DNA from 2 places in the Micromonospora echinofusca genome. Region 2 is predicted to be linked to the other one. Evidence: riboswitches for the same ligand, from Rfam matches in the RefSeq annotation. Region 2 holds a riboswitch; the other holds the start of a gene.
The links. Region 2 has a riboswitch for S-adenosylmethionine ahead of thrC (threonine synthase). Riboswitches for the same ligand answer to the same signal wherever they lie in the genome.
Positions count from the first base shown of each region.

Region 1: linked by a shared signal. The riboswitch ahead of GA0070610_RS12515 (ABC transporter substrate-binding protein) and the one ahead of thrC (threonine synthase) in region 2 are both predicted to bind S-adenosylmethionine.

Region 1 is NZ_LT607733.1:2,862,603-2,867,166, reverse strand. It holds gene GA0070610_RS12525 (MFS transporter) at 1-1,050, opposite strand, end outside; gene GA0070610_RS12520 (RraA family protein) at 1,283-2,014, shown strand; SAM riboswitch class IV at 2,104-2,215, shown strand; gene GA0070610_RS12515 (ABC transporter substrate-binding protein) at 2,485-3,351, shown strand; gene GA0070610_RS12510 (amino acid ABC transporter permease) at 3,392-4,171, shown strand; gene GA0070610_RS12505 (amino acid ABC transporter ATP-binding protein) at 4,174-4,564, shown strand, end outside.
Region 2 is NZ_LT607733.1:43,280-47,843, reverse strand. It holds gene GA0070610_RS00240 (GNAT family N-acetyltransferase) at 1-700, opposite strand, end outside; gene thrC (threonine synthase) at 962-2,248, opposite strand; SAM riboswitch class I at 2,259-2,394, opposite strand; gene GA0070610_RS00230 (DoxX family protein) at 2,526-2,954, opposite strand; gene GA0070610_RS00225 (hypothetical protein) at 3,131-3,868, shown strand; gene GA0070610_RS00220 (hypothetical protein) at 3,944-4,564, opposite strand, start outside.

The DNA.
Region 1 (4,564 bases), 2.8 Mb from region 2:
CCACGCGAACGCCTCGGCCACCGTGCCGGTGGGAGCCACGTCGTCGATCGCGACGAAGGCGATGGTCAGCAGCGCCGGCAGCGCGAGCCCGCTGACCGCCATCAGCCCCAGCATCGCGGCCGGGGTCGGGGTGAGCAGCAACGGCAGGTAGCCGACGGCGAAGACGCCGACCGCGCGGGGCAGCGTGGCGTGCCGGCGCAGCCCGCCGAAGCGTACGTAGAGCAGGCCGCCGACCAGCGCCCCGGTGGCCTGCGCGGCGAGCAGCCAGCCCGCCCAGGACCGGGCTCCGGCCGCCTCGGCGTATCCGGTCGCGGCGACCGTCACGCTGCCCACCGCCGCGCCGACCAGCAGCAACGCGCCGAGCACCAGCCGGAGCCGGCCGGCACGCAGCGGCCCGGCCCAGTGGCGTGCGGCCGACTCGCCCCGCCAGCGACGCACCGCGTCGGTCGTGGCGAACCACGCGGTGCCGACGGCCTGCAGGAGCGCGGCGGCGGCCAGGCCGCCGGCCGGGCCGGCCAGGCCCACGGCGGCGAGCGTGACCACCGGGCCGAGGATGAAGATCAGCTCCTGGACGGCGATGTCCAGGGTGTACGCGGTCTGCACGCGGTGCGCGGGGAGCAGGTCGCGCCAGAGCACCCGCAGGCACGACTCGAACGGCGGCGCGCCCGCCCCGGCCAGGGCGGCGGCGCACACCGTCACCGGCAGGTTCACGTGCGCGGCGGTGAGGGCGAAGCCGATCGTCGACGCCGTCACGGACAGCCACAGCACCGGCGGCTGTCGCCAGCGCTGCGCCATCCGGGCGAGCATCGGCTGGCCCACGGCGGTGCCGGCGGTGAACGCGCCGACGAGCAGGCCCGCGACGGTCAGCGTCATCGTCTCGCGGGCGAACACCAGCAGGGCCAGCGGGGCCGCGCCGAGCGGGATCCGGCCGAGCAGGCTGGCCGCCAGGACCCGGGCGGCCCGTGGCGCCCGGAGCACCGCGACGGCGGAGGTGTCGGTGGGGTCGGCGGCGGCGGGTGGTACGACGCCGGTGTGGTCGGGTGTGGGCATGGCGGAGCGCTCCCGAAGGTGTGGCGGAGGTGAACGGCGGGCGGCGTGGCACCGGGCCGGTCAGGGAGCGAAGTCGGAGCGTTGGTGGTCGTTGCCGTACAGCGGCAGGTCGGGGGTGATCCAGCGGCCGTAGGCGACGGCGACGGCCTCGATCGGGATCACGTGGACAGTCTAGGTCCGAGCCAGCGGCACCGGATTGGACCTCGCCGCGTCGGCACCCGTGCTCCCTACGATGACGACCCACGAACCACCACGCCGCCGGGAGGACGTCATGCGGGAGCGCTTCGCCGAGCTGTCCACCCCGCTGATCGCCGACGCCTGCGTACGCCTCGGCGTGCCCCCGCGCGCGGCGCCGGCCGGGATCCGGGCGGTCGTGCCCGGTCACCGCCTCGTGGGCCGGGTGCTGCCGGTGCGCCATCACGGCAGCGTGGACGTGTTCCTGGAGGCGTACGGCACCGCCGCCCCCGGTGACGTCCTCGTCATCGACAACGGCGGCCGGAGCGACGAGGCGTGCGTCGGTGACCTGGCGGTCCTGGAGGGCGTCGCGGCCGGGATCGCCGGCCTCGTCGTCTGGGGCCTGCACCGGGACACGCCGGAGCTGGTGGAGATCGGCCTGCCGGTCTTCAGCTACGGCAGCCTGCCGGCAGGGCCGGCCCGGCTCGACCCGCGGGAGGCGGAGACGCTCACCAGCGCCCGGGTGGGGCCGCACCTGGTGACCGCCGACGACCTCGTCGTCGCCGACGACGACGGGCTGCTGTTCCTGCCCGCCGCGCGGGCCGCGGAGCTGTTCGCGGCGGCGGAGCGCATCGGCACCGTCGAACGGCTCCAGGCCCGGCGCATCCGTGCCGGGGAGACGCTGCGGGAGCAGACCGCCTTCGCCGACTACCTGGCCCGTCGCGCCGCCGAGCCCGGGCTCACCTTCCGGCAGCACCTGCGCCGCGTCGGCGGGGCGATCGAGGAGTGACCGGGACCACCCCGGGGGCGGCGGGAGCGCGTGAGGGTGGTCATAACGGCTGGACGGCCCGGCGTGGCGGGCTGCTAGCCTCGTCGGCAGGTCATGAGCGCCAGCGTCAAGCCCCGGCTCGCTGGCCGGCAACCCTCGTCCGCGCAGGGGTGCCCCGGGTGAAGACCAGGCATCGGAGCGGCTCCGGTGCAAGCGCGGCCTGGTTCCCAGGTCGACACCGACCGAGGAGAGCCATGTCCCTGCGCACCTTCCCCCCACCGGCGGTTCCCGCCGTGGCACCGGCGTCGCCGGCGCTGACGCGGCGCCGCCACATCGACATGATGCGGGTCTGCGCCACCTCCTGTCGCCCCGGCGACGCGCGCTAGGCGCGCCCCCTCTTCCCGGAACCATCCCAGCGGTACGCCCATCGGGCGCACCGTCGGCGACGCACGCCCGTGCCCGTCGCCGGAGACACCTCATCGGAGACACCTGTGCGCATCCTCTCGTCCCTCACCCGGGCCGCCGCCCTCGGCGTGGCCGCCGTCCTCGCCGCCACCACCCTGACCGGCTGCGGCGACGACGCGGCCGGCGCGGCCGACAACCCGTACGGCCTGCTCCAGCCGGGCGTGCTGCGCGCCGGCACGCTCACCGACGCCCCGCCGAACGTCTACCTCAAGGACGGCAGGTTCACCGGCTTCGACAACGACCTGCTCGTCGCGGTCGCGCAGAAGGTCGGCCTGAAGGTGGAGTTCGTCGGCACCGACTTCTCCGCCCTGCTCTCGCAGGTCAACAACCGCAAGTTCGACGTCGGCAGCTCCTCGATCACGATCACCGAGGCGCGCAAGAAGACCGTCGACTTCGGCAACGGCTACGACTTCGGCCACTTCGGACTCGACGTGCCGGCTGGCTCGTCGATCACCGGCTTCGACCAGCTCGCCGGCAAGCGGGTGGTGGTCGTGCAGGGCACCGTCCAGGACGACTACGCCACCGGCGAGGGGCTCGATCCGGTCCGGGTGCCCGACTACAACGGCGCGATCAACCAGCTCAAGGCCGGTACGGCCGACGCCTGGATCGCCCCCGCCGAGATCGGCGACTCCTCGGCCGCCGGCAGCGGCGGCAAGATCACGGTGGCGGCCACGCTGCTCAGCCCGGCCCCGACGGCGTACGCGGTCGCCAAGGGCAACGACAAGCTGCGCGAGGCGCTGGACAAGGGCCTCGACGAGGTGATCGCCGACGGCACGTGGAGCCGTCTGCAGGCCCAGTACTACCCGGGCCGGCCGATCCCGGCCGACTTCACGCCGGGCAGCGGCACGGTCCCGGTGCCGTCGGCGTCGGTCTCGGCGTCGGCCACCTCCTGAGACGTAGCGACGACGAGCGAGCGGGGCGGTGGGAGCGACGATGGATCCGTTGAGCACCCTGTGGGAGACCTTCTTCGACGCGGACTCCATGCGCGAGGCGCTGCCCGAGATGCTGACGGTGGGGCTGCCCAACACGCTGATCCTGGCGATCTCCGCCGCCCTGCTCGGCTCGGTGCTCGGCATGGCGCTGGCCGTCGCCGGCATCTCGCGTACGCGATGGTTGCGGTGGCCGGCGCGGGTCTACACCGACGTGTTCCGCGGCCTGCCGGCCGCGGCGACGATCCTGCTCATCGGGGTCGGCCTGGCGCCGCTGGGGATGCAGGTGTGGGGACCCAACCCGTATCCCCTCGGCATCCTGGCCCTGTCGCTGATCGCGGCGGCCTACATCGGCGAGATCTTCCGCTCCGGCATCCAGTCGGTGGAGGCCGCGCAGTTGGAGGGCGCCCGGGCGCTGGGCCTGTCCTGGGGCGAGGCGATGCGCCTGGTGATCGTCCCGCAGGGGATCCGGCGGGTGCTGCCGGCCTGGGTGAACCAGCTCATCGCGCTGATCAAGGACTCCAGCCTGGTCTACTTCCTCGGCCTGCTGGCCAGCCAGCGCGAGCTGTTCCGCATCGGGCAGGACTACGCGGCCAACACCGGCAACCAGTCGGCGCTGCTGCTGGCCGGGCTGTTCTACCTGACGTTGACGGTCCCGCTGACGCACGCCGTCAACTGGATCGACCGGCGGCTGCGGCACGGCCGGCAGGCCACCTCCGGCGACGCCGACGACGACGACCTCGACCTGGCGCTGCCGGGCGCGGCGGGAGGGAACCAGCGATGAGCATCGACACGACGACCTCGGTGAGCCTGAGCGTCCGCGACGTGCACCTCGCCTTCGGGGCGAACCGGGTGCTGCGCGGCGTCGACCTGGACGTGGCGCGCGGAGCGACGGCCTGCGTGATCGGCCCGTCCGGGTCGGGCAAGTCCACCCTGCTGCGTACGATCAACCGGCTCATCGAGCCCGACCGCGGCGACGTGCTGCTCGACGGGCGCAGCGTGCGCGGCGACGACCCGGACGCCCTGCGGCAGCGGGTGGGCATGGTCTTCCAGCAGTTCAACCTCTTCCCGCACATGAGCGTGCTGCGCAACGTCACCCTCGCGCTGCGCCGCATCCGCAAGCTCGACGCGGACGAGGCGGCGGCTCTCGCCCGCGACCACCTGGAGCTGGTGGGGC
Region 2 (4,564 bases):
CCCGCAGTGCCCGCTCGATGCCACGGACCCGCTCGACGTCGATCCGCTCCGGCTCCCACTCCACGTCGCCCAAGGGCGCGTCGGCCATCAGCCGGCCGTCCAGGTAGGCGATGTCGGCGACGTACTCCTCGGGGGTGTCTCCCTGCCAACGCAGGACGTCGTAGCCGGCGGCCCGGCCCCGGGCCTCGGCCAGCGCGGCGGCCAGGCCGTCGTGGTCGAGCCGGGTGGTGTCGAGCCGGCGGCGGACCTCCGCCAGCGCCGGCCGGGCGCCGGTCGACGCGGCGAACGCGGCGGCGGCCCCGGAGCGGGCCGGGCCGCCGGGCAGAGCGGAGACCGCCATCGCCAGCACCCGCTTGCGGCCCCGCTCCCGCAGCAGGCGTACGCCGTGCTCGTGCAGCGCACGCCCGACGCCGCGGCGCCGCCACTGCGGGTGCACCACCACCTCGGCCGTGGCGTTCTCGGTGTTGTCGAGCTGCGGCAGGTCCAGCGCGAGGTAGCCGGCCGGCACGCCGTCGAGCCGGGCCAGCGCCCAGAGCGGCTCGTTGCCCGGCATCGGGTGCCGGATCGCCGCCTCGAAGCGCCGCCGGCAGAAGGGCGGGAAGTCCGGCAGGTCGGCGTCGTTGGCCGCCGCGCCGATCCGGTACGCCTCGTCGACGGCGGCCTGGTCGGCGGCGTCGAGCGGCGCGATCGCGATGCTCATCGGCTGAGGGTGCGCCACCCGACGACGATCGGGCCAGCGAATTAACGCTGGCCCGATCGGAAGTTGGTCGGGAGGGACGCTCGCACAACGCCTCCGGCGTTGGGTCGCAAGAACTCAAAGTCTCCGGCGAAACGCCCTCCCGCACGGAGCATCTTGCGCCGTCCGGTTCCTGCCGTCAAGTCCTTGTCGGCGCGTTTTCCGCACTCACAGCGAAAACCCAGTTACCCCCCGAATCCCCCCTGCCCGCCCCCGGCGGTCGGGTCAGCCGAGGAGGCCGGCGTCGCGGGCGGCGCGCAGCGAGGGCTTGATGCGGTGGGTGGGGCCGACCTGGCCGGCCACCGCGTCGAGGGTCTTGAGGCCCTCGCCGGTGTTGAAGACGACGGTCTCGGCGGTCGGGTCCAGGCGGCCCGACTCGACCAGCTTGCGCAGCACGGCCACGGTCACGCCGCCGGCCGTCTCGGCGAAGACGCCGGTGGTGCGGGCCAGCAGGCGGATGCCGGCGCGGATCTCGTCGTCGTCGACGTACTCCATCCAGCCCCCCGTGCGGCGCACCGCCTCCAGGGCGTAGATGCCGGCGGCCGGGTCGCCGATGTTCAGGGACTTGGCGATGCCGGTCGGCCGGACGGGGGTGATGGTGTCGGTGTCGGCGTGCAGGGCGGTGGCGATCGGGTTGCAGCCGGCCGACTGCGCGCCGAACACCTTCCAGCCGCCGGCCGGCGCCTCGACCAGGCCGATCTCGACCAGCTCGGCGAAAGCCTTGTCGATCTTGGTGAGCAGTTCGCCGGAGGCCATCGGGATCACCACCTGCGCGGGGATCCGCCAGCCGAGCTGCTCGGCCACCTCGTAGCCGAGCGTCTTCGAGCCCTCGGCGTAGTAGGGGCGCACGTTGACGTTGACGAACGCGGTGTCCTCGAACTCGTCCGTCTCGACCAGCTCGCCGCAGAGCCGGTTCACGTCGTCGTACGAGCCGTCGATGGCGACCAGCTCGCCGCCGTAGACGGCGGTGGTGATGACCTTGCCCTGCTCCAGGTCGCCGGGGATGAAGACCACCGACGGCGCGCCGGCCCGGGCCGCGTGCGCGGCGACGGAGTTGGCCAGGTTTCCGGTGGAGGCGCAGGCGTAGCGGCTGAAGCCGAGCGCGCGGGCGGCGGTCAACGCCACCGAGACGACCCGGTCCTTGAACGAGTGGGTCGGGTTCGCGCTGTCGTCCTTGACCCAGAGCGGGCCGGTGACGCCCAGTTCGGCGGCCAGGTGCGGGGCGGCCACCAGCGGGGTGAAGCCGGGGTCGAGGGTGACCCGGGTGGCCGGGTCCTGCCCGGCGGGCAGCAGCGCCGCGTACCGCCACATGTTGCGCGGGCCCGCCTCGATCTGCTCCCGGGTGACCGTCGCCAGCGCGGCGGCGTCGTAGTCGACCTCCAGCGGGCCGAAACACTCGTAGCAGGCGTGCTGGGCGGCGAGCGGATAGCGGGCCGAACAGGCGCGGCAGACCAGGGCGCGGGCGGGGCTGGCGGCGGTGTCGATGCCGGAGGGGGCGAACGTCGACGTCATGTCGAGGGTCCTCTCATCTTTCCCCGCATCGCACCCTGCGGCGGGGACGGAATTGGCACCTGCCCCGCCGGTCGCTCTGCGGTGAGCGCGCGGGGTGGTTGCCGGGGCGTCGTCGGGCCGTATCCCTCAGCCCCTCTGGATGAGGTATGCAGTTGTGCCGTCGAGTCTAAGCACCGACAACGCCCAGATCGACGTCGGATCCCACGCTGTGAGCGATCCCGCAGCCGCCGTCGATCCGCCGGGCGGGGCCGGCGGAACCCTCCTCGACGGTACGGATTCAGACGGTCACCGAGCGGGAGCCGGCGGGGCGCCGGGCGCGCAGCAGGGTGTCGAGCGCCCACGCGCCGGGGCCGAACACGGCGATCAGCAGGAACGACCAGCAGAACAGGACGGCCAGCTCACCGCCGTTGCGTAGCGGGAGCAGCGCGTCGGGCTGGTGCACCACGAAGTACGCGTACGCCATCGAGCCGGACGCCAGCAGGGCCGCCGGCCGGGTCAACAGCCCGACGAGGACCAGGCCGCCGCAGACCGCCTGGATCAGCGCGGCCCACCAGCCCGGCCACTCGCCGAGCGGGACCGCCTCGCCGGTGCCCCGGCTGCCGCCGAGGATCCCGAGCAGTGAGGCCAGGCCGTGGCAGAGGAAGAGCAGTCCGACGACGGCGCGGAACAGGGACAGGGCCGGGCCACCGATCCGGTCAGCGAGCATCAGGGCACCTCCGATCAGGACGACAGGACGGCACCAGAATGCCGACAGGCATTCGACCGTGTCGATGGATTCCCTATTCGTGGGAACGCTCCCATGAATCGGGGCGTCCCTGCCGCCGGGCGCGCTGGCGCGGGCCCGTTACGGTGCCGGTCACATCGACGGAAAGGAACGCGCTGATGCGTCGCAAGCTCGTCCCGGTGATGGCGCTGACCATGGCCTGCCTGCTGGTGGTGACGACCGCCTGCTCCACGGGCAACCGGAAGAAGCGGAACCGGTCCGCCGACCGGCCCGCGGGCACCGCCGTCGAGCGGGACGACGTCGACACCGCCCGGGCGACCCCGACCCCCCGCCCCACCGGCGACCGGCTCAGCTGCCTGGAACTGCGCAACACCCTGGTCGGCAGCAGGAAGGTCCGCTACCGCGGGTACGCCGCCCCGATCCGCCTCGCCGGCGGCCGCTGGTCCGACCCCGACGGCACGACGGTGGAGTTGCAGCGGCCGTGCGCCGTGGGCGACCTCGACGGCGACGGCGCGGGCGACGCGGTGGGGGTGGTCATGCTCGACGGCGGCGGCACCGGCCGCTTCTTCACCCTCGCCGCCTGGCGCAACGTCAGGGGGGAGCCGGACTACCAGGCCCAGGTCGACCTCGGCGACCGTACGCCGGTGGAGAGCGTCAGCGTGCGCGACGGCAGGGCGACGGTGGTCTACCTGACCCGACCGGCGGACGGCCCGATGGCGGAACTGAGCATCCGGCGCACCGCCGTCTACCAGCTCCGGGGCACCACGCTGGCCGAGCTGCGCCACACCGACGCCCGGGTGACCGACGCGTCCGGCGACGGCGACACCGCCGACTCCGGCACCGCGCCGGACTCCCCCGACTCCCCCACCCGCAAGCGCAGGCCCCGGTCCCGCTGACGCCCCCGCGACCGGGCCGCCTCAGCCCGGGACCGTCGATCGTTGCCGGCTCCGGCCGGAACGAGCAGGCGCGGCTCAGCCCGGGACCGGCCGGTGGACCGGTGGCCTCGGGAGCCGTACGGATGCGCTGGCCGGGCAATTCCGCTGGCGCACCTCGCCGAGGCAGCCCCACTCCGGGCCCGGGGGGCGTTCGAAGTACTGGACGGGCCGCGACGGGATGGCCTCGGTGGTGAACGTGCCGGCGCCGCTCGGGATGCGTTGCTCGTGGGAACCGGTCGTGTCGGTGTAGGAGGCGACGATGTGCCACTCGCACGTGTGGGTGGACACCTCGGGCTGGATGCGGAAGGCTTTGGACTGACCGTTGCCCAGCTCGACGACGTTACGGCGGAAGTACAGCTGGCCCTCCTCCGGCTCGCCCTCGGCCAGGACGTACGGGCCGTGCGGCTTGTCCGTCGGCCCACCGGTCAGGTCCCACAGCAGCCCCTGCCGGGACTCCGCACCCGCCGGGGGAAGGGTGACGACGGTCTGCGCCGTGGGGGCGCGGCAGGAGTCCTTGACGGCGGCCATGTCGTTGATCGTGAGCCCGGCAGCGCGGTCGCTGTTCAGGTTCAGGTCGAACGTCTGGGCATGGCCGCGATTCTCGTTGCCGTCCTCGAACGGGGCCACGTAGGACGCGTGCTCGACCATCCGGCCGCC